Regions from separate parts of the Streptomyces sp. NPDC048506 genome, predicted to be linked through region 3. Evidence: riboswitches for the same ligand, from Rfam matches in the RefSeq annotation. Region 3 holds a riboswitch; each other region holds the start of a gene.
What was found. A riboswitch is a leader RNA that binds a small molecule or an ion and turns the genes downstream of it on or off. The one in region 3 is predicted to bind thiamine pyrophosphate.

Region 1 (7,647 bases), on a different contig from region 3:
ACGCCGGCCCGCTCGGTGATCAGCTGGAAGTTGTGCGGGTTGCGGATGCCCAGACCGGAGCCGATCGGCGAGCCCAGCGGCATGATCGCGGCGCAGCCCACGTCCTCCAGCTTGCGGGCCAGTACCGGATCGTCGTTGGTGTAGGGCAGCACCGTGAAGCCGTCGTCGACCAGCGTCTCGGCGGCGTCCAGCAGCTCGATCGGATCGGGCAGCAGGGTCCGCTCGTCGGCGACGACCTCCAGCTTGACCCAGTTCGTGCCGAGTGCCTCCCGGGCGAGCCGCGCGGTGAGCACCGCCTCGCCCGCGGTGAAGCAGCCGGCCGTGTTGGGCAGCACCTCGATCTTGTGCCGGTCGAGGACGGACAGGACCGAGCCCTGCACGGTGGGATCCAGCCGGCGCATGGCGACCGTGGTCAGCTCGGTGCCGGAGGCGATCAGGGCGCGTTCGAGGACGTCGAGGCTGGGCGCGCCACCGGTGCCCATGATCAGGCGGGAGGTGAAGGTGGTCCCGCCGATGGTCAGCAGGTCGGGGCCGGTGGCGGAGCCGCCCCGGGGCGCGGCGGAGGACGTCCCCCGGAAGAGCGCGGTATCGGACATGTCCTGGATCAGCCTCCCTGGACCGCGGTGAGCACCTCGACGCGGTCGCCGTCGTCGAGCGGGGTGGCGGGCCACTGGGTGCGCGGCACGACGACGTCGTTGACCGCCGCGGCCACCCCGGTGGGCGCCGTGGACAGGGTCGAGACCAGCCGGTCGAGGGTGAGCCCGCCGGGGATCTCACGGGCCTCGCCGTTGACGGACACCGAAACGGTGGGGGTGGGGGCGCTCATACGGGCTGCTCCTCCGGAAGGCGGGGGCGCGCGGTCCCGGAAGCGGTGGGGGAGAAGCGCGCGGGGGTGAAGGGACGGGCCTCCTCGGGCAGGTTCCCGGTGGCCAGCACCTCGGCCATCACCTCACCGGTGACCGGCGTCAGCAGCACGCCGTTGCGGAAGTGGCCGGTGGCCAGATGGAAGCTGGGCAGTTCGGTCGGCCCGAGGAGCGGGGCGTTGTCGGGGGAGGCGGGGCGCAGCCCGGCGCAGGTCTCCACGAGGGGCAGCTCGGTGATGCCGGGGACCAGCTCGTGGGCGTCCCGCAGCAGTTCGTACACCCCGCCCGCGGTGACGGTGGTGTCCCAGCCCAGCTCCTCGCTGGTGGCCCCGAGGACCAGCTCGCCGTTCTCCCGCGGCACCAGATAGAGGGGGTTGCCGCGGACCACGGCCCGTACGGTGCGGGACAGGAAGGCTGGGGAACCGGCGGGCACGGCCGGCAGCCGCAGCCGCAGCACCTGGCCCTTGACCGGCCGCACCGGCGGCAGTAGTTCCTCGGGCACCCCGGCCAGCCGGCCGCTGCGGCTGCCGGCGGCCAGTACGGTCTGACCGGCCGACACCCGTGTGCCGTCGGCGAGTTCGGCGCCCGTGGCGCGGCCGCGGTCGACCGTTAGCCGCTCGGCCCGGCTCCGGTGGAACACCACCCCGGCCCGCTCACAGGCCGCCAGCAGCGCGCTCGCCAGCCGGCGCGGATCGACCTGGTGGTCGCCGTCCACCCGCAGGCCGCCGCGTACGCCGGGGGCCAGCATCGGCTCCAGGCGGCGGCACTCGCGGCCCGCCAGCCATTGGGAGTCCAGGCCCGAGCGGAGCTGTAGGGCGTGCAGCTCGCGCAGGTGGGCGCGGTCGTCGGCGTCCAGGGCGACGGCCAGGGTGCCGCACCGCCGGTAGCCGATCCGCTGCCCGCTCGCCTCCTCCAGCTCCTCGGTGAACCGGGGGTAGCGGCGCGCCGAGGCGAGGTTGAGGCCCAGCAGGGTCTGCTCCCCGTAGTGCAGCTCGGAGACCGCGGCCAGCATCCCGGCCGCGACGTACGCCGCACCGCCACCGGGCGCGGGGTCGGCCAGCGCGACGGTCAGCCCGCGGCCGGCCGCCCGCCAGGCGGTGACCAGGCCGATGACGCCGCCCCCGATGACGAGCACGTCGGGGTGCCCGGTGTCCGATCTCGATGGTGTGGCAGGTGGATGCATGGGCGTCCAGCCCCTCCCTTCGCCGGCATGACCCGGATCAGGTTCGTACGGTCGGAGGCCGGCCAGCCTCCCTCTCAGCCCGGTGCGTCCGGGCTCCCGCGAGTGCGTGTACCCGTCACCCTAGTACGGGGGCGCGAGGCGCCGTAAGGCGATGTCCGGGTGTGCGCGCGGGCGTCCCGGCGTACGCGGGGCGGCCCCGCGCCCCGCTGTCGCCGCGTGTGACGGTGTGTCAGAGATCTCCTTGCGCGCTGCGCGGGCGGCGTGGCACACCGGCCTAGAGTGAGTGGGTGAGCGAGCAGAGCATGTCCTCCCCGTCCTCTGACCACACGCCGCGCGTGGTGATCGTCGGCGCCGGAATCGCGGGTGTGCAGACCGCGGTCGCCCTGCGCGAACAGGGCTGGCGCGGCGCGATCACACTGCTCGGCGACGAGCCCCACCAGCCCTACGACCGGCCCCCGCTGTCCAAGGCGGTGCTGCTGGGCAGGGCCGACAGCCCCACCTTCGACGTGGACTTCGCCGGGCTCGGCATCGACCTCCACCTCGGCCGCCGGGTCACCGCCCTGGTTCCGGAGGACCACCGGGTCGATACGGCCGAGGGCCCGGTCCGCTACGACCACGCGGTGATCGCGACCGGCGCCGACCCGATCGCGCTGCCCGGCAGCCGGGGCATGCCCGGCGTCCACCTGCTGCGCACCCTCGACGACGCCGAACGGCTGCGGCCGGTGCTCGCCGCCCAGCACGAGATCGTGGTCGTCGGGGCCGGCTGGATCGGCGCCGAGTTCGCCACCGCGGCGCGCGAGGCCGGGTGCGCGGTCACCGTCGTCGAGGCCGCCGACCGCCCGCTGGCCGGTGCCCTGCCCGCCGAGGTCGCCGCCCATATGACCTCCTGGTACGCGGACGCCGGTGCCGAACTGCGCACCGGTGCCCGGGTCGCGTCCGTCACCGCCGGTGCGGTCACCCTCGCGGACGGCACCGTGCTGCCCGCCGACGCCGTGGTCGTCGGGATCGGCGCCCGGCCCGCCACCGCCTGGCTGGCCGGCTCCGGCGTCGAGGTCTCGCCCGACGACGCCTCCGTGCTCGCCGACGAGCGGCTGCGCACCTCCGTACCCGATGTCTACGCGGTCGGGGACTGCGCCTCCTTCCCGTCCACCCGTTACGGCAGCCGCCTGCTGGTCCACCACTGGGACAACGCCCTCCAGGGCCCCCGTACGGTCGCCGAGAACATCGCCCGGGGCGGGGCCGAAGACGTGGTCTACGACCCCGTCCCGTACTTCTGGTCCGAGCAGTTCGGCCGGTTCGTGCAGTACGCGGGGCACCACGGGGACGCCGACGAACTGGTCTGGCGCGGCGACCCGACCGGCGCCGCCTGGTCGGTGGTCTGGCTGCGCGGCGAGGAGGGCGCGGGCGAGGCGCCGTCCGGTCGGCGGGCCGGCAGGTTGGTCGCGCTGCTGGCCGTGGGGCGGCCGCGGGACCTCGCCCAGGGCCGCAAGCTGATCGAACGGGGTGCGGTCCTCGACCGGGACCGGGCGGCGAACGCGGCGGTACCGCTGAAGGCCGCCGCCGAGTAGGGGCCGGAGCCGGGGCACCGGGGTCGTCCGGGGCACCGGGGGCATCCGGGGGCAGTCGGGGGTGCGCCGCCGGGCGCCTCGCGGGGGGGCGTCGTCACTCTCCGGGGTGCCGGCGACCCCTGATGGCGATGCCCGGCTACCGGCTGTCAGTGCGAGGTGGCAGGCTTGTCCTGTGACCGAGATTGACGCAAACATCGATGGACTCGTCCCCGCCTGGCTCACCCTCCCCGACATCGCCGAAAAGCTCGGCGTCGAGGTGACCCGCGTGCGGCAGCTGGTCAAGGAGGGCCAGCTGATCGCGGTGCGCCGCGGCGAGAACAGGGTGCTTCAGGTGCCCGCCGATTTCATCAAGGACGACAAGGTGGTCAAGGGCCTCGTCGGCACGCTCACGCTCCTCAAGGACGACGGCTTCACCGACGAGGAGATGCTGGAGTGGCTGTTCACGGAGGATGAGACCCTGCCCGGTACCCCGGCGCAGGCGCTGCGCGAGAATCGCGGCACGGAGGTGAAGCGCCGGGCCCAGGCGCTCGCCGTCTGATCCGCCCGGTGCGGCCCGCTCCCGACAGCGACCGCACCGGCATCCGTAGCCGCATCCCAGGGGCGTACGGACCGGAAGGCCCGGCCCGTACGCCCCCGACCTGGGGGGAAACCGCCCGATGAGCACCGCACGACAGGCCCTGTCCGACGCCCGGCTCTACCTCTGCACGGACGCCCGCACGGCCCAGGGCGACCTCCCGCAGTTCCTGGACGCGGTGCTGGCCTCGGGCGTGGACATCGTCCAGCTGCGCGACAAGGGCATGGAGGCCGGCGAGGAGCTGCGGCACCTGGAGGTGTTCGCGGACGCCTGCCGGCGGCACGGCAAGCTGCTCGCGGTCAACGACCGCGCGGACGTCGCCCACGCCATCGGCAGCGACGTGCTGCACCTCGGGCAGGGCGACCTGCCGGTCCCGGCGGCCCGCGCCGTCCTCGGCCCGGACGTCGTCATAGGCCGCTCCACCCACGCCGAGGCCGAGGTGGACGCCGCGATCGCCGAGCCGGGCGTGGACTACTTCTGCACCGGCCCCTGCTGGCCGACGCCCACCAAGCCGGGCCGCCACGCCCCCGGCCTCGACCTGGTCCGCTACGCCGCGGCACGGGCCCCCGAGCGCCCCTGGTTCGCCATCGGCGGGATCGACGCCGGCAATCTGGACGAGGTGCTCGCCGCCGGTGCCCGGCGGGTCGTGGTGGTCCGCGCCCTCACGGAGGCCGACGACCCGGGGGCGGCAGCGGCCGCGCTGGCCAAGCGCATCCGCGGCTGGGACGCGTAGGAGCCCCCGCGGGCCGGGGACCGGGCCGGACGCGGCCCCCTCGGCGGGTGCGCCGGAGCGGAAAATGTCCAACCAGTGGACATGAACCGGACCAACCAGGCATTACGTCGAAGACGGTTGGTGTGTGCCCGGCCGGTGGTTAACCTGCCCGTATGGCCCTAGGTACAGCTTCCACCAGGACTGATCGCGCGCACACGGTGCGCGAACTGCTCGCCTCCGGCAAGCAGTCCTACTCGTTTGAGTTCGCCGCCCCCAAGACGGAGAAGGGCGAGCGGACCCTGTGGAACGCCATTCGCCGGATCGAGGCCGTCGCGCCGACCTTCGTCTCCGTGACGTACGGCGCCGGCGGCACCTCCCGTGACGGCACGGTGCGCGCCACCGAGCGCATCGCCACCGACACCACTCTCACCCCAGTGGCCCATCTGACCGCGGTCAACCACTCCATGGCGGATCTGCGCAACATCATCGGCCAGTACGCCGACGCCGGGATCCGCAATATGCTCGCGCTCCGCGGCGACCCGCCCGGCGACCCCATGGGCGAGTGGGTCAAGCACCCCGACGGCATCGCCTACGCCGCCGACCTGGTCCGTCTGATCAAGGAGTCCGGCGACTTCTGCGTCGGCGTCGCCGCCTTCCCCGAGATGCACCCGCGCTCGACGGACTGGGACACCGACGTGACCCACTTCGTCGACAAATGCCGGGCCGGCGCGGACTTCGCGATCACCCAGATGTTCTTCTACGCCGAGGACTACTTCCGGTTGCGGGACCGCGTCGGTGCCGCGGGTTGCTCCACACCGATCATTCCGGAGATCATGCCGGTTACGAACGTGCGCCAGATCGAGCGGTTCGCTCAGCTCAGCAATGCGGCCTTCCCGCCCGAGCTGGCCGAGCGGATCCTCGCCGTCAAGGACGACCCGGCGGCGGTACGCTCCATTGGCATCGAGTACGCCACGGAATTGTGTGCGCGTTTGATGGCCGAGGACGTTCCCGGGTTGCACTTCATTACCCTGAACCACTCCACGGCGACCCTGGAGATCTACGAGAACCTGGGGCTGCACCAGCGGTCCTGATCACGGCTGGCCGGCGGGCGGCGGAAGAGGGGCGTATATGGGCTGGACGATCCTCTACATCGCGTTCGGCCTGGTCGCCGTGTGGCTGCTGGGCGAGGTACTGCTCCAGTACAAGGCCCGGCTGCGCTGGCGGCTGCTCGCCTTCGCCGGCTTCCTCGGTGTGGTCGTCGGCGTCGTCATCCCCTCGGTGATCGTGATCGGGGTCGGTCTGCTCGCCTTCGCCTTCGGCCAGACCCAGGTGACGCTCTCCTTCAAGCGCGGCTTCACCACCGGCTGGGCCCTGGGCGGCAAACCCGGCGAGAGCCGGCGCCGCCGGGCCCGGCCGTCCGGCCCGCCCGCCACCGAACCCACCCTCCAGGTCTCCGACGTGGAGGCGGTACCGGCCGGTGAGCCGCCCGCCGACCTCCCCGGCCCGGGCATCGGCGCGGGCGGGGGCGGCCCGGAGACCTTCGAGAGCACCGGGGGCTTCCGGAGCGTCGGCGGCTTCCAGAACCAGGACACCTACGCCGGCCAGGGCTCGTACGGCTACCAGACCGGCGACTACGAGCCGGGCGACCCCTACCGCACCCAGGACCCGTACCAGGACCCGCAGGACCAGAGCGTCTTCGCCACCCAGGCCTTTCCCGCACCGTCCTACGACGCGCCACCTACCGCGGACCGGAACGACTACGCACGGGCCGACACCACCGCCGTCTACGCACCGGAACCGCTGCCCGAGGAGACCGGCCAGTACGGCATCTACAGCGCCGACGCCCGCACTCCGCAGGCCGACTACACGGGCTACGACGTCTACGGCAACACTGCCGGCAGCGGCGCCGGCGACGGCAACGGCTATGCGTACGGCGGCAGTTACGGCCAGCCCGCGGCCGGCCAGGACGGCTACGCCGACCCCTACGCGGCGTACGGCGACGGCCAGGGCCAGCAGCAGCCCTACGCCGACCCGTACGCCGGCGCCCAGCAGTACTCCGCCCCGTACGACCCCTACGCGCAGCCGGACCCGTACGCCGCGCCGGCCTACGGCGCGCAGCAGTACGACGGCCAGGGCGGGCCGCTCGGCCAGAGCCCGGGCCAGGGCTACGGGGAGGCCTCGTCCGACGGCGCATGGGTCCCCCAGCAGCGCGACGGTGAACTCCCGCCCGAGCAGCCGCCCTACCCGCCCTACCAGCAACAGGGCTACGACGGACAGCAGTTCCGCTACTGAGTGGGCCCGGGCGCGGCGCCGGGCGCCGCGGCCGCGCTCATGTGGAGCCGTGCCAGTCGTCGCCGTTCACGATCAGCCCCGCGACGAGCGCGCCGGACATCCCGGCATGCGCCAGCCCGCCGCCCGGGTGCGACCAGCCGCCGACCGCATAGAGCCCCGGTATCCGGGTGCGGTTGCCCGGCCGCAGGAACCGGCCGTCCCGGCCCGCCAGCGCCGGACCCGGCACCAACGCGTCGTCCGCGGGCGGTCGCACCTCCCGCCACAACACCCGCTCCGCAAGCCCCGGAACAGCCGCCCCGGCCACCTCGACCAGCCGGTCCGCCTCCGCCTCGGCGGACGCACCGTCCAGCCAGTCGACCGGGCCGTGCGGCGCCACCGCCGCGGTCAGCGTCACGGCCTCGTGGTCGTCGTCGGGCCGGGTGGTGGGATCGTCCGGGCGCAGTACCGTCACCGTC
Region 2 (7,647 bases), on a different contig from region 3:
GCGTGATCGCGATCGCGGTCGTCGTGGGGCTGTGGGAGCTGACCTCGCGGCTGGCGGAGCGCAAGGACATCCGGGTGCCGCTGGTGCCGCTCGCGGTCGGTGGCACCGCCATGGTGGTCGCCGGATACGTGCGCGGCGCCGAGGGGGCGTGGGTGGCGATGGCGCTCACCGCGCTCGCCGTCCTGGTCTGGCGGATGACCGAGGCGCCCGAGAACTACCTGCGGGACGTCACCGCCGGCGTCTTCGCGGCGTTCTACGTGCCGTTCCTGGCGACGTTCGTGGCGCTGATGCTCGCGGCCGAGGCCGACGGGCCGCAGCGGGTGGTCACGTTCCTGCTGTTGACGGTCGTCAGCGACACCGGTGCGTACGCGGTCGGCTGGCGGTTCGGCAAGCACAAGCTCGCGCCGCGGATCAGCCCCGGGAAGACCCGCGAGGGCCTCGTCGGCGCGGTGCTCTTCGCGATGGCCGCCGGCGCCCTGTGCATGGAGTTCCTGATCGTGGGCGGTTCGTGGTGGCAGGGCCTGCTGCTGGGCCTCGCGGTCGCGGCCAGTGCCACGCTCGGTGACCTCGGCGAGTCCATGATCAAACGCGATCTGGGCATCAAGGACATGGGCACCTTGCTGCCCGGCCACGGCGGCATCATGGACCGTCTGGACTCGCTGCTGCCGACCGCTCCGGTGGTCTGGCTGCTGTTCGTGGTCTTCGTGGGATCGGGCTGAGCCCGACGGTGCCCGGGGTCGTGCGGCCCCGAGGCTGAGGCTGACGCAAAGCCCCCTGCTAGCGGTGATCTGCTGGCGGGGGGCTTTTTGTGTGGAAGTGGAAGTGGCAGTGGCAGTGGCAGTGGGAGTGGGAGTGGCAGTGGTGGTGGTTGCGGAAGCGGTGGCGCGCCGCTTGGGTCGGCGCCGGCCGTCACCCGCGGGTTCCCGGTCGCCGGTCCGTGCCGCGGCCGGCCCACCGCCAGATCGCCGCCATCCCCAGCGCCAGGACGATCAGCGCCACGGCGACGATGACGCCCTTGAGTGCGTAGTCCATCAGCAGGTGATGGGCGACATCGGACGCGTTCATCGCGAGGCCGTTCATCGCCGGCCGTCCCGCTGGCGCGCACGGGAGGGGCCGTCCTCCAGGCGGCGGGCCGCCGCCCGCAGGGCGGCGCGCAGGGCGGGGTCCGCGTACCGGCGGGCCTGTTCGAGCCGGCCCCGGCGCTTCAGCACCACGGCGACGGCGAAGACCACCAGGGCCAGCACCACCAGGCCGCCCGCGATGACGCCGAACCTGATGAGCATGAGGTTGAGGTACCGCTCCATGAGTCCTCCCGTTTTTGTATCACGCATGTGATAAAAAACAATGTATCACGGGCGTGATACAAAGGCGGCATGCCGAAGGTCGTGGATCCGGACGCCCGCCGCCGCGCGGTCGTCGACGCGCTGTTCCGAGTCGTGGTTCGCGACGGCCTGCAACGCACCTCGCTGCGCGCCGTCGCCGACGAGGCCGGGCTCAACATCGGCTCGCTGCGCCACTACTTCGCCAGCCAGCAGGAGCTGATGGACTTCGCGATGCAGTCGATGCTCGACGGCCTCACCGATCGGCTGCTCCAGCACGTCGAGCGCATCGGGGACCTGGGCCGGTATCCCTGCGCGGAGCGGCTCCGCCTCGTGACCGACCTCCTGGCCGAGCTGCTGCCGCTGGACGAACGCCGCGGCGCGGAGGTCACCGTCTTCCTCGACTTCAACGCCGCGGCCCGCACCAATCCGGCCTTCCAGGACCTCGCCCACCAGGCCGCCGCCGGCACCAGAAGGCTGGTGCACCGCGTCCTCACCCGGCTCGACGAGTCCGGCACGCTGCGCCCCGGACGCGACATCGCCATCGAGACCGAGCGCCTGACCTCGCTCCTCGACGGTCTCTCCCTCAGCGCGGTACGCCACCCCGACATCCTCGGCGCCCAGATGTGCCGTCAGGTGCTGGCCGCTCACCTGGAGGATCTGTCCGGGGCCGGATGAACGCCGGACGCCGGAGGCGTCGCGCACACTGCCGGGGCGAAGGTGCCGCGTCGGCAAGCGAGTTGGTCGACCTGGTGCAGGCCGGGGCATGGGGCTGTACGAGGTGGGCCGCCTGCGCGAGCGCTACCCGGATGCGCGGATCGTCGGCCGGGTGGAGGTGGACTGCGGCGAGTCCCACACCGAGGACATCGTGTGGCTGCCCGACGGCACCCTGTTCCACGCCTCCGGATGGCCCGGGATGGACCCCTGGGAGCTGACCGGCGACCCGCACGCGGTTGCCGCGGCCCTCGGCATCACCGGCGAGATGCTGGAGGACATCGACGTCGACCTGGACGCCGAGCCCGAGGAGGTGGAGTGGTCCGCCTTCGTCGGCCTGGCCCGGGGGGAGGCCGACCCGTGGCCCCGGACGCATCTGGAGACCTCCGTACTCACGGTCCGCCACACCAAGAGCTCCACCCACCACATGGAGGGGCTGTACTTCATCGGTGGGTGACGACGTGCCGGCCGGCAGAATCCCCGCGCGGTCGGCCGACGATGACCGGCGACGACCGAGGGTGTTCGTCCCCTCACCAGCCTGACCTGGGGCGCGCCAAATGATCTGCGACACTGGACGAACCATGCCTGCACCCGGAGAACTCACTTTCGTCGCGCCGCGCGGGGCCAAGCAGCCCCCTCGGCACCTCGCCGACCTCAGCCCCGCCGAGCGCCGCGACGCGGTGGCCGAGATCGGTGAGAAGCCGTTCCGCGCCAAGCAGCTGTCGCAGCACTACTTCGCCCGTTACGCGCACGACCCGGCGCAGTGGACCGACATTCCGGCGGCGGCGCGCGAGAAGCTGGCCGGCGCACTGCTGCCGGACCTGATGAACGTCGTACGGCACATCTCGTGCGATGACGACACCACCCGCAAGACCCTGTGGAAGCTGCACGACGGCACGCTCGTCGAGTCCGTGCTGATGCGCTACCCGGACCGGGTCACCATGTGCATCTCCTCGCAGGCCGGCTGCGGAATGAACTGCCCGTTCTGCGCCACGGGGCAGGCGGGGCTGGACCGCAACCTGTCCACCGCCGAGATCGTGCACCAGATCGTCGACGGGATGCGGGCGCTGCGCGACGGCGAGGTGCCGGGCGGCCCGGCGCGGCTGTCCAACATCGTCTTCATGGGGATGGGCGAGCCGCTGGCCAACTACAAGAGGGTCGTCGGCGCGATCCGGCGGCTGACCGACCCCGAGCCGGACGGTCTCGGGCTGTCCCAGCGGGGCATCACCGTCTCCACGGTCGGCCTGGTCCCGGCGATGCTCCGGTTCGCCGACGAGGGCTTCAAGTGCCGGCTGGCGGTCTCGCTGCACGCACCGGACGACGAGCTGCGCGACACCCTCGTGCCCGTCAACACGCGCTGGAAGGTGCGCGAGGTGCTGGACGCGGCCTGGAGTTACGCGGAGAAGTCCGGGCGGCGCATCTCGATCGAGTACGCCCTGATCCGGGACATCAACGACCAGGCGTGGCGCGGTGACCTGCTGGGGCGGCTGCTCAAGGGCAACCGCGTCCATGTGAACCTGATTCCGCTGAACCCCACCCCCGGGTCGAAGTGGACCGCCTCGCGCCCCGAGGACGAGCGGGCGTTCGTGCGGGCCATCGAGGCGCACGGGGTGCCGGTGACCGTTCGTGACACCCGTGGGCAGGAGATCGACGGCGCGTGCGGGCAGCTGGCCGCCTCGGAGCGCTGACCACCCGCTGGTACCGTGTGACCGAACAAATGCACATTCCGACAGGGGAGCGCCACAGCGCTGAGAGTGCGGATGCGTCGTAGTCCTACGGTGCCCGCAGACCCTTGAACCTCGCCCGGGTCATTCCGGGTAGGAAGTTCGGTCGTCACTCATGCTGTTGCGCCCTGCCCGGAGTCACCCGCGCCACGTCGTCGGACGTCGCGAGCCGCGGACACCGGGCAGGGCCGCGTCTCTTCCTGGCCAGCCAGGAGGAAGAATCAGTGAGCACCACGAGCAGGATCACCGCGGCGGCCGTTGCCGCCGCGGTCGCTATGACCACACTCGCCGCATGCGGCAGTCAGGGCGGCGGCAGCGCGGACGCCAAGACCGTCACGCTCGTCAGCCATGACTCGTTCCGCGCGTCGAAGTCCGTCCTCGCCGCCTTCGAGAAGGAGAGCGGCTACAAGGTGAAGGTCCTCGGGGGCGGGGACGCCGGCAAGGCCGTCAACCAGGCGATCCTGTCGAAGGACAATCCGCAGGGCGATGTGTTCTTCGGCATCGACAACATCCTGCTCTCCCGCGGGCTGAAGGCCGGCCTGTTCAGCCCGTACCGGGCCAAGGGCCTGGACAGCGTCCCGGCGGCGCTGCAACTCGACAAGGACCGGCACCGCGTCACCCCGCTCGACTACGGCGACATCTGCGTCAACTACGACCGCGGCTACTTCGCCAAGCACAAGATCGCGCCGCCGAAGACCTTCGACGACCTCGTCAAGCCGCAGTACAAGGGCCTGCTCGTCACCGAGAACTCCGCGACCTCCTCCCCGGGGCTCGCCTTCCAGCTCGCCACCATCGCCGCGTACGGCAACGACGGCTGGCAGGGCTACTGGAAGAAGCTCAAGGCCAACGGCGTCGAGGTGGTCGACGGCTGGGAGCAGGCCTATAACGAGCGGTTCTCGGGCTCCGCGGCCGGCAAGGACAAGGGCGACAAGCCGCTGGTGGTCTCCTACGCCTCCAGCCCGCCCGCCGAGGTGCTCGGCAAGAAGCCCGCGCCGAAGGAGGCACCCACCGGCGTCGCGACCGGCACCTGCTTCCGGCAGATCGAGTTCGGCGGGCTCCTGAAGGGCGCGAAGAACGAGAAGGGCGGCAAGGCGCTGCTGGACTTCCTGCTGAGCCGGACGTTCCAGGAGGACGTGCCCCTCCAGATGTTCGTCAACCCGGCACGCAAGGACGCCACGGTGCCGGAGGTGTTCACCAAGTACGGCGCGACGATCGACAAGCCGACGACGCTGGCCCCGGAGACGATCACCCAGAACCGTGAACAGTGGATCAAGCAGTGGTCCTCGCTCGTTCTGAAGTAGCCACCACTTGGCGCCGCGGACCGGCGCGGGGAACGGCGGTGCGGCTCGGCCTGATGGCGGTGCCGCTCGCCTTCTTCGCGCTGTTCTTCGGCTACCCGGTCGTCGCGATCGTCGGCCGGGGACTGAAGGACGGCGGACAGTGGCAGCTCGGCCGCTTCGGCGCGGTGCTCAGCGACCCGGGCATCGTGCACGTCCTGTGGTTCACCGTCTGGCAGGCCGCCGCCTCGACCGCGCTGACCCTGCTGGTCGCGCTGCCCGGTGCCTATGTCTTCGCGCGCTTCGACTTCCCCGGCAAACAGCTGCTGCGGGCGGTGGTGGCGGTGCCGTTCGTGCTGCCCACCGTCGTCGTCGGCGCGGCCTTCCTGGCGCTGCTCGGGCGGGGCGGACTGCTGGACGACCTGTGGGGCGTGCGCCTGGACACCTCGGTATGGGCGATCCTGCTGGCGCACGTCTTCTTCAACTACGCGGTGGTGGTACGCACCGTCGGCGGGCTCTGGGGGCAGCTCGATCCGCGCCAGGAGGAGGCCGCGCGGGTGCTGGGCGCCGGACGGTTCGCGGCCTGGCGGCGGGTGACGCTGCCCGCCCTGGGGCCGGCCGTCGCGGCCGCCGCCCTGATGGTCTTCCTCTTCACCTTCACCTCCTTCGGGGTGGTGCAGATCCTCGGCGGACCCACCTTCTCGACGCTGGAGGTGGAGATCTACCGACAGACCGCGGACTTCCTGGATCTGCCGACGGCCGCGGTCCTCACCATGATCCAGTTCGTGGCGGTGCTCGGCGTACTGGCGCTGCACGCCTGGACGGTGCGCCGCAGGGAGTCCGCACTGCGGCTGGTGGACGCCGCCCGGACCGCCCATCGGCCGCGCGGCCGCGGCCAGTGGGCGCTGCTGTGGGGAACGCTCCTGGTCATCGCCGTCCTGCTGATCGCGCCCCTGGCGGTGCTCGTGGAGCGGTCGTTCGCCGGACCGGACGGCCATGGAACGGTCTTCTACACCTCACTGGGCTCGGCCACGGGCGCCGACAGCGCCTTCGCGGTCGCCCCCTTGGAGGCCGTGTGGAACTCCCTTGCCTACGGGGCGGCGGCCACCGCGATCGCGCTGGTGGTGGGCGGACTGGCCGCCGCCGCGCTGGCCCTGCCCCGGCTGCGCCGCGGCCCGTCGGGGCGGATTCCGCTGGTCAGCCGGCTGGTCCGGGGCTTCGACGGGCTGCTGATGCTGCCCCTGGGCGTCTCCGCGGTCACCGTCGGCTTCGGCTTCCTGATCACCCTCGACGAGCCGCCGCTGGACCTGCGCACCTCGTGGTGGCTGGTCCCGCTCGCCCAGGCGCTGGTGGGGGTGCCCTTCGTGGTCCGCACGATGCTCCCGGTCCTGCGGGCCGTCGACGGGCGGCTGCGCGAGGCGGCCGCCGTGCTCGGCGCCTCACCGTGGCGGGTGTGGCGCGAGGTCGATCTGCCGATGGTGCGCCGGGCACTGCTGATCGCCGCGGGCTTCGCCTTCGCCATCTCGCTGGGTGAGTTCGGCGCCACGGTCTTCATCGCACGGCCGGACCGTCCGACGCTGCCGGTGGCTGTGGCGCGGCTGCTGGGACGTGCCGGAGAGCTCAACTACGGGCAGGCGATGGCCCTGTCGACCATCTTGATGGTGGTGTGCGCCGGCGCCTTGCTGGCCCTGGAGCGCGCCCGCCCGCAGCCGCGCACGGGCTCGGCCGGGGGTACCCCCATCGACCACACCGGGGAGTTCTAGATGACCGCACGGATCGGGACCACTGGACAGCCGCAGCAACTGCTGCGGCTGGGCGGGGTGACCGTCCGCTTCGACCCGTCCGGTAGCCCCGCCCTCGACGCGGTGGACCTGGACGTCGCCGCGCACGAGATCGTCTGCGTCCTGGGGCCGAGCGGCAGCGGCAAGTCCACCCTGCTGCGGGTGGTCGCCGGCCTCCACCAGGCCGATGCCGGACGGGTGTTGCTGGAGGGGCGCGACCAGGCCGGCGTGCCCACGCATCGGCGCGGGGTGGGCCTGATGTTCCAGGACCATCAGCTCTTCCCCCAGCGCGACGTGGCCGGCAATGTCGCCTTCGGGCTGCGGATGCGGGGCTCCTCGCGCGCCGAGCAGGAGCGCACGGTCACCGAACTGCTGGACCTCGTCGGGCTGCCGGGCGCCCAACGCCGCGCTGTGGCCTCCCTGTCCGGTGGCGAACAGCAGCGGGTCGCCCTGGCCCGCGCGCTCGCCCCCCGTCCCCGCCTGCTGATGCTGGACGAGCCGCTCGGTCAGCTCGACCGTGGCCTGCGCGAGCGGCTGGTCGTCGAACTACGGCGGCTCTTCCGCGAGTTGGGAACGACCGTGCTGGCCGTCACCCACGACCAGGGCGAGGCGTTCGCGCTCGCCGACCGGGTCGTGGTGATGCAGGACGGCCGGATCGCCCAGACCGGCACTCCGCTGGAGGTCTGGCAGCGGCCGGCCACCGAGTTCGTCGCCCGCTTCCTCGGCTTCGACAACGTCGTCGAGGCGACGGTGCAGGGCGGATCCGCCGCCACCCCCTGGGGGAAGGTGCCCGTCCCCGCCGGTACCCCGGACGGCCCCTGCCGGCTGCTCG
Region 3 (7,647 bases):
GATGGTGGCGTTTCCGGAAAATCCCGAGCATGCCCTGGGCGGGGTCGGGCGTCATCGCGGGGGCCTGGGAGACGCGCGGTCGCGGGAGTGGGTCCCGCGACCGGGGCCCCGTGCCCCACGGCGAGCGGACCTGGGGATTGGCGTTGGCAATGGCGAATGGCGAATCCGCCTCTCATCCCACCTTGATCGGGTCGGTGCAGCGGGCACTGCGACTGTTGGAGGCGGTGGCCGCGCACGCCGATGGCGCGCCGGCCAAGCAACTCGCCAGAGAAACCGGACTGCCGCTGCCGACGACCTACCACCTGCTGCGGACCCTGACGCACGAGGGCTATCTACAGCGCGAGAACGGTGTCTTCGTCTTCGGTGAGGCGGCCGAGGCCATCGGCCGGGCCGGGGACCGACGCCGGCAGCGGGCCCATGCCTCCGAAGCGCTGGCGGTGGCCGGTCGGAAGCTGGATGCCGCCGTCTACTTCGCCGTCTACCGCGAGGGCGAGGTGGAGATGGTGGCGGTCACCGACGACCCGGAGCGGCCGCCGGTGGAGGAATGGGCCGACTTTCGTACCACCGCGCATGCTCATGCGATCGGGCAGTGTCTGCTCGCGCAGCTTGACGAGGCATCAAGGAAGGAACACCTGTCGCGGTACCCCGTCCAGTCGATAACGCCCTTCTCCATGCGGACCGAGGGCGATCTGCTGCACCGCCTGGACACGGTGCGTCGCGGTCAGGTGGCCGTTGAACGCCAGGAATATGCCCTCGGCACGGTGTGTTCGGCCATTCCCATCCAGGTCGGGGCGGCCGCTGCGACGCTGGGAGTGTCACTTCCCTCCCATGAACTGCATCGATTGCGATCCGTTACGGAACGACTACGGAAAATGGCGGAGACGGCACTAACGACACTCGCCTTCTCTATCAGTATCTGAAAACTCACTCCTTGTGATCTGTCGGCCGGTGGCACACGATGGCGTCCACAGGGCTATGGGGGATGCACCCGGCCATCTCTGATCAAGTGCGGGGCAGTGGTTGATGACCGACACAGTTCAGGCAGAAGTGATCATGAGCTTCGTCGTCTCGGAGGAGCTCGCGTTCCGGATCCCGGTGGAGCTGAACTTCGCCAGCACCGATCCGTACGCCGTCCGGCTCACCTTCGATCTGCCCGGCGATGCGCCCGTTACCTGGGCGTTCGGCCGGGAGTTGCTGCTGGACGGGCTGAGCCGGCCGTCCGGTGAGGGCGATGTGCGGATCGAGCCGGTCTCCTCCGAGCACCTCAGTGATGTCTTCATCAGCCTTCAAGTGGGCGCCGAACGTGCCCTGTTCCGGGTGAGCGCGGCGCCGCTGGTCGCGTTCCTGGACCGTACGGACCGCCTGGTGCCGCTCGGTGAGGAAGAGGTCTGCGACATGCTGGAGGCCGTCCTGGACCAGATCCTCACGGAGGCGCCCGCGGGCTGACCCCGCCGCCCGCCAGGCCGTTGGGTGCGGCGCCGCAACGGGTACGCCGGTCCGTGCCGCGTACCCGTGTGCATCCCGCGCCGTGCGCGGGCCCGTATGCCTCAGCGCTTGCGGCGTCTGCCGTGCCCACCCCGCCGATGCGTCCGGCCGCCCGCCGCGTCCACCAGCGCGCCCGCGCCCGGCTCTGTCTCCGTACCCGTCCCCGTCTCCACGGACGTCCCGGGCGCGCCGTGACTCCTGCGGTCGGCTGAGACGACCAGAGCGGCCAGCAGCGTCGTCAGCGGGACGGAGGCGACCAGGCCGATGCTGCCCACCAAGGTGCGGACGATCTCCTCCGCGACCACCTCGCTCGTGGCGACCGTACCGACGCTGCTCTGTGCGATCGAGAACAGCAACAGCAAAGGCAGTGCGGCGCCCGCATAGGCCAGTACCAGGGTGTTGACCACGGACGCGATGTGATCCCGGCCGATCCGCATTGCCGCGCCGTACAGCGCACGCCAGCCGGCTGAGGGATCGGCCTCCTTCAGCTCCCAGATCGCGGCGGTCTGGGTCACCGTCACATCGTCGAGCACACCCAGCGACCCGATGATGATCCCCGCCAGCAGCAGACCGTGGATCTCGATGTTCGGATAGAGGCTGTGCACCAGGCCGGTGGTGTCGTCCGTATTGCCGGTCAGCAGCGCCCAGTTGATGAACACCGAGCCGAGCAGCCCGATCAGCAGCAGTGACACGAGGGTGCCGAGCACCGCCACCGAGGTACGAGCCGTCAGCCCATGGCACATGTAGAGCGCGATCAGCATGATCGCGCTGCCCCCGACGATCGCCACCACCAGTGGATCGGAGCCTTGCAGGATCGCCGGGAGGATGAACAGCGTCAGCACGACGAAGCTGGCCGCCAGCGCCACCAGCGCGAGGACGCCGCGCAACCGGCCGACGAGCACGACCGCCCCGGCGAAGATCGCCGCCAGTACCCACATCGGGAGGGACCGGTCGACATCGCTGACCGCGTATTGCAGGTCCTTCGGCGCCTTGGGGGAGTACGCCACCACCACGTCCTGCCCGGTCGTATAGCGCCGCAGGGCGTCTGGTGTCACCACGGTTTGGAAGGTGCGCCCGGCGTTCTCCCCCGTGGTGACCTTGATCGTCGCCTGCTGGCAGGGCTTGCCCTTGGCCGCTCCCCCGGCCGGTGGCTGTCCCGTCGGCGACGGTGGCTGGGACTGCTGCTCGGCGTGGACGTCGGCGCAGTTCACCTCGACCACCTTGATGACCCTGGCCTTCTCCGTGGGCTGGTCGAAGCCGACACCGGAGGGCTTGTGGGGCGGCGCGCCGCCCGGCCAGAGCACGACCAGACCGACCGCCACTGCCGCCGCGAACGGGATCAGCACGGCCGCGATCACCTTCCGCAGATGCCGGGAGACCGGCGCGGCCGGGCCGTGGCCGTGCGTATGCGAGTGCGGGGCGGCATGGTGGTGCGACGCGTGGGAGCTCACCGCCAGATCATCCCAAGAACTCATGGGGCCCCCTGTTCACCCCGCTGCATCGGCCGCTACCGTGGTGGCACCTTTGCAATCGCGGGAGCTCGGAGCACCGGGCTGAGAGGGCGCTGACCTCCGTCCCAGCGACGTTTCACGTGAAACGTCGACGGATGGAAGCCGCTGCGTCGACCGCCGAACCTGTTACCGGGTAATGCCGGCGTAGGGAGTTGGGGTCTCCATGACTCTGCAGGATGCACGCACGCCCAAAAACGACGACGATGCCAGCGGCGGCAACGAGCCGCAGATCGGCTGGCACAAGGGCTATGTCTCCGGATCGCGGCCGGATCTTCGGGTCCCGGTCCGGCGGGTGCACCTCACCAACGGCAAGGACGTGACGCTCTACGACACGTCCGGGCCGTACACCGACCCGAATATCGACACCGATGTCCGCCGTGGTCTGGCGCCGCTGCGGGAGAACTGGATCATCGCCCGCGGCGACACCGAGGAGTACGCGGGTCGCCCCATGCGGCCGGAGGACGACGGCCTCAAGCACACCTCCCCGCGCGGCGGGCTGAAGAACCTCGACGCGGTCTTCCCCGGTCGCCCCCGCCAGCCGCGCCGCGGCCGGGACGGCGCCGTCGTCACCCAGCTCGCCTACGCGCGGCGGGGTGAGATCACCGCGGAGATGGAGTACGTCGCGCTCCGCGAGAACGTCACGCCCGAGTTCGTGCGCGAGGAGATCGCCGCCGGACGCGCGGTGCTGCCGGCCAACGTCAACCACCCGGAGATCGAGCCGATGATCATCGGCAAGAACTTCCTGGTGAAGGTGAACGCCAACATCGGTAACTCGGCGGTCACTTCCTCCATCGAGGAGGAGGTGGAGAAGATGACCTGGGCGACCCGCTGGGGCGCCGACACGGTCATGGACCTCTCCACCGGCCGCAACATCCACACCACCCGTGAGTGGGTGCTGCGCAACTCCCCCGTCCCGATCGGCACCGTCCCGCTCTACCAGGCGCTGGAGAAGGTCGACGGCAAGGCCGAGGAGCTGACCTGGGAGATCTACAAGGACACCGTCATCGAGCAGGCCGAACAGGGCGTCGACTACATGACGGTGCACGCCGGTGTGCTCTTGCGGTACGTGCCGCTGACCGCCCGTCGCAAGACCGGCATCGTCTCCCGTGGTGGTTCGATCATGGCCGCCTGGTGCCTTGCGCACCACAAGGAGTCGTTCCTCTACACCCACTTCGAGGAGCTCTGCGAGATCCTCGCCTCCTACGACGTCACCTACTCGCTCGGTGACGGCCTGCGCCCCGGCTCCATCGCGGACGCCAACGACGAGGCACAGTTCGCGGAGCTGAAGACCCTCGGCGAGCTGAACACCATCGCCAAGCGGCACGGCGTACAGACCATGATCGAGGGCCCGGGCCACGTCCCGATGCACAAGATCAAGGAGAACATCGACCTCCAGCAGGAGATCTGCGAAGAGGCCCCGTTCTACACGCTCGGCCCGCTGACCACCGACATCGCACCCGCCTACGACCACATCACCTCCGGTATCGGCGCGGCGATGATCGCCTGGTGGGGCACCGCGATGCTCTGCTACGTGACGCCCAAGGAGCACCTGGGCCTCCCGGACCGCGACGACGTCAAGACCGGTGTCATCACCTACAAGATCGCGGCCCATGCGGCAGACCTGGCAAAGGGCCACCCGGGCGCCCAGGAATGGGACGACGCGCTCTCCGACGCCCGCTTCGAGTTCCGCTGGGAGGACCAGTTCAACCTGGCCCTCGACCCGGACACGGCCCGCGCCTTCCACGACGCGACGCTGCCCGCCGAGCCGGCGAAGACGGCCCACTTCTGCTCGATGTGCGGCCCGAAGTTCTGCTCGATGAAGATCAGCCGAAGCATCACCGAGCAGTTCGGCGGCGATGCGGACGCGACCCCCGAGGAGATCGAGGCGGGGATGCTGGAGAAGTCCAAGGAGTTCGCGGCGGCAGGGAACCGGGTGTACCTGCCGTTGGCGGACTGATCGGTCGACCGCGTGTGTGGTGGGGGCTGATGGTGTCTCCACCACACACTGGTGCCTCCACCACACACTGCCGCGTACAACGGTCCCCTGGGGTGCGCGTGTGCTGAATCCGGCTACTCCGCCGGGTGGTCCGGCCCGCCGTAGTCCGGGCTGGTGAAGTCCGGGCTGGAGTAACGGGGGCGGGTGCGTGCGGAGCCGGTGTCGGGGCTGGTGAATTCGGGGCGGGTGTAGCCGAGGGTGGGGATGCGGCTCTCGGGGGCCGTGGTGCGGCGCGGGACGTAGCGGACCGGGTCGTCGTCCGGGCTGGCGGCCGGGTCGGCCAGCGCCTCGCGGAGGAAGGGCAGCAGCCCGCGTTCCAGGAGGGCGTGCCGCCAGGCCTCGTGCGCGAGGTCCAGTGCCGCGCCCAGCTCCTCGGCTCTGGTGTTCTGCGCGGACGAGCCGTTGCGCAGCGCCGTGACCACCAGGCCGCCCATCGCGACGAGGGCGCCGGCGGCGGTGAGCGCGGCGAAGATCCAGCCCACGCTGATCAGCGGCTCGGCGAGGGACTTGTCGGGGCTGATCGCGCGCAGGGCGTAGCCGATGAGGAGGAAGAGCACGGCGGCGATGCCCGCGAGGACCGGGGCGAGGACGGTGACCATCGCGGCCAGTCCGGCACCGGTGTTTTTGGACTCGCCCGCGGTGGCCGATCCCGGTCCTTCGCCAGTGGTCTCGTCCTCTGTCGGTCCGTTCGCGCCGGTGCCGGACAGCGTGGACGCCGGCGCGCGCAGTTCGGCACGCAACTGCACGAAACGTTGGTATTCGGCCGTGGCGCAGGCGGCGATCGCGGTGGTCGCATTGAGCGCCATCGTGCGCAACTGCTCGGTATTGAGGTGCTTCTCCGCTCCGGCGCTGGGGTCGTCCGAGCGGTATGCGGCGGTACGCAGCGCTTCATCAAGGAGCCGCGCGAATTCCGCGCGGTCCTCGTTCAGCAGGTGCGGAGCGCTGTTCATGTGCATCCCCCGATGCTCCGTAGGGCCGTACGGCCGGCGTTGGCCGGGCGGTGGGCGGAAACGGAGGAGAGCCTGCTACGGATAGACCGATGGTAGAGCGACTCCGGCGCGGGGTGACAGAGAGTTTACGGAAATTGAGTAATGCCACGACCGGATTCCGCCCGTGCCGCCTCCTGTTTCCGACCCGACCGACCACCCGCCGGTCCGCGGTACATCTGCCCAGCGAACGCTCAGTCAGTCAGCGGAAGTTGAACGACCAGCAGCTTTCCGGCCATGGTGATGCCGCCGTCCATGGCGATGGCCAGACCGTCGGCGTAGACGTGCGGACCGTCGACCGTGATGCCGTCGCTCTCGCTGTCCTCCGTGCCCACCTCGCCCAGCAGGTACGGGATCGGGCTGTGCCCGTGGACGACGCGGTCGCCGCCGTACGCGTCCAGGAGCTCGCGCACGGCCTGCGAGCCGGACTCGTCGCGGAAGGCGAACCGCTTGGTGAACTTGCGGAACAGGTCCCAGACTTCGTCGGCGTCGCTGCGGGTGAGGACGTCGTGGACGGTGTCGTTGACGGCCTCGATCGAGTCGCCGTACTCGAGGTAGGCGGTGGTGTCGGAGTGCACGAGCAGGTGCCCGTCCTCCTCCATCACGGCGTCCAGCCGGGCCATCCACTGGAGGTGGTGGTCCTCAAGGCGGTCCATGTCGCTCTTCTGGCCGCCGTTGAGGAGCCAGGCGGCCTGGAAGGACGCGGTGCCGGCGCCGGACTGGACCGGGGTGTCACCGAACCGCTTGGCGCCCAGCAGCAGCAGCTCGTGGTTGCCCATCAGGGCCTTGCAGTAGCCGCCGGCCGCCGCGGCCTGCGCGGAGAGCTGCATGACCAGGTCGATCACGCCGATGCCGTCCGGGCCGCGGTCGGTGAAGTCGCCGAGGAACCAGAGCCGGGCGTTGCCCGCCGCCCAGTCGCCGTCGGCGTCGATCAGGCCCTCGGCGGCCAGCGCCTCGCGCAGCTCGTCGTAGTAGCCGTGCACATCGCCGACGACGAACAGGGGGCCCAGGCCCTCCGGCGCGTGGGAGTCGCTCGCGGCTTCGGGCGCCGGGACGACGGCCGGGTGATCGATGAGGGTGTCCGTACGGACCGGGGTGATGACCGGGAGGTCACGGGCGGTCGGGGTGTAGTCCTCGGCCGGCGGGGCGGCGGGCGGAACCACGGGGGGTGCCACGGGCGGCGGACCGACGGGCAGATGCAGCGGCGGACCGGCAGGCGGGAAGGGGGAACCCGCGGACGTGCCGGAGGGAGTTCCGGGCAACGGAGCGGACTCCGGAGTTTGCCCCGCCATGGTCCACACCATGGGTCCCTCACTGGCCCCCTGAGTCATCGACCCCTCCACCATCGCGCCGCCGTGCACCTATCGGACCCGTGCCTGGTCGACGGCGGTCCGCGGTGTCGTGCGCCCATCATAGGAATGCCGATCGCGGCTTGTGACGCACCCGGGGGTGGTCAATCCGACGGAGCCTGACATTCGCGGCTGATTTCTCCCGAGATCGCCCTGTTTTTTCCTGGCATGCGGGGGCGCCCGGCACCGGCCGGTACGCCCGCTCGTTCGTGTGCGGCTGCACACTCAGTCTCCGGCGGGTCCCCGCGGCGGGCTGACGGTCGTTCTGGGGGACCGTCGCTGAGAAGAGGTCCGCACGATCAGATCGGTCGGTATCACCT

Region 1: another riboswitch for thiamine pyrophosphate. It lies ahead of thiO (glycine oxidase ThiO); the one in region 3 lies ahead of thiC (phosphomethylpyrimidine synthase ThiC).
Region 2: another riboswitch for thiamine pyrophosphate. It lies ahead of AB0C96_RS20210 (thiamine ABC transporter substrate-binding protein); the one in region 3 lies ahead of thiC (phosphomethylpyrimidine synthase ThiC).

Annotation. Positions count from the first base shown of each region.
Region 1 is NZ_JBEZIX010000052.1:59,749-67,395, reverse strand. It holds gene AB0C96_RS33720 (thiazole synthase) at 1-596, opposite strand, end outside; gene thiS (sulfur carrier protein ThiS) at 605-826, opposite strand; gene thiO (glycine oxidase ThiO) at 823-2,046, opposite strand; TPP riboswitch at 2,044-2,156, opposite strand; gene AB0C96_RS33705 (FAD-dependent oxidoreductase) at 2,334-3,614, shown strand; gene AB0C96_RS33700 (Rv2175c family DNA-binding protein) at 3,787-4,152, shown strand; gene thiE (thiamine phosphate synthase) at 4,271-4,921, shown strand; gene metF (methylenetetrahydrofolate reductase [NAD(P)H]) at 5,074-5,991, shown strand; gene AB0C96_RS33685 (hypothetical protein) at 6,029-7,192, shown strand; gene AB0C96_RS33680 (NAD(P)/FAD-dependent oxidoreductase) at 7,230-7,647, opposite strand, start outside.
Region 2 is NZ_JBEZIX010000023.1:93,505-101,151, reverse strand. It holds gene AB0C96_RS20240 (phosphatidate cytidylyltransferase) at 1-719, shown strand, start outside; gene AB0C96_RS20235 (hypothetical protein) at 910-1,080, opposite strand; gene AB0C96_RS20230 (hypothetical protein) at 1,077-1,304, opposite strand; gene AB0C96_RS20225 (TetR/AcrR family transcriptional regulator) at 1,374-1,997, shown strand; gene AB0C96_RS20220 (DUF6333 family protein) at 2,086-2,490, shown strand; gene rlmN (23S rRNA (adenine(2503)-C(2))-methyltransferase RlmN) at 2,615-3,721, shown strand; TPP riboswitch at 3,755-3,875, shown strand; gene AB0C96_RS20210 (thiamine ABC transporter substrate-binding protein) at 3,982-5,058, shown strand; gene AB0C96_RS20205 (iron ABC transporter permease) at 5,112-6,797, shown strand; gene AB0C96_RS20200 (ABC transporter ATP-binding protein) at 6,798-7,647, shown strand, end outside.
Region 3 is NZ_JBEZIX010000002.1:178,151-185,797, forward strand. It holds gene AB0C96_RS02230 (helix-turn-helix domain-containing protein) at 150-920, shown strand; gene AB0C96_RS02235 (SsgA family sporulation/cell division regulator) at 1,024-1,446, shown strand; gene AB0C96_RS02240 (YibE/F family protein) at 1,548-2,936, opposite strand; TPP riboswitch at 3,008-3,164, shown strand; gene thiC (phosphomethylpyrimidine synthase ThiC) at 3,160-4,953, shown strand; gene AB0C96_RS02250 (hypothetical protein) at 5,067-5,948, opposite strand; gene AB0C96_RS02255 (metallophosphoesterase) at 6,173-7,324, opposite strand; gene AB0C96_RS02260 (LacI family DNA-binding transcriptional regulator) at 7,553-7,647, opposite strand, start outside.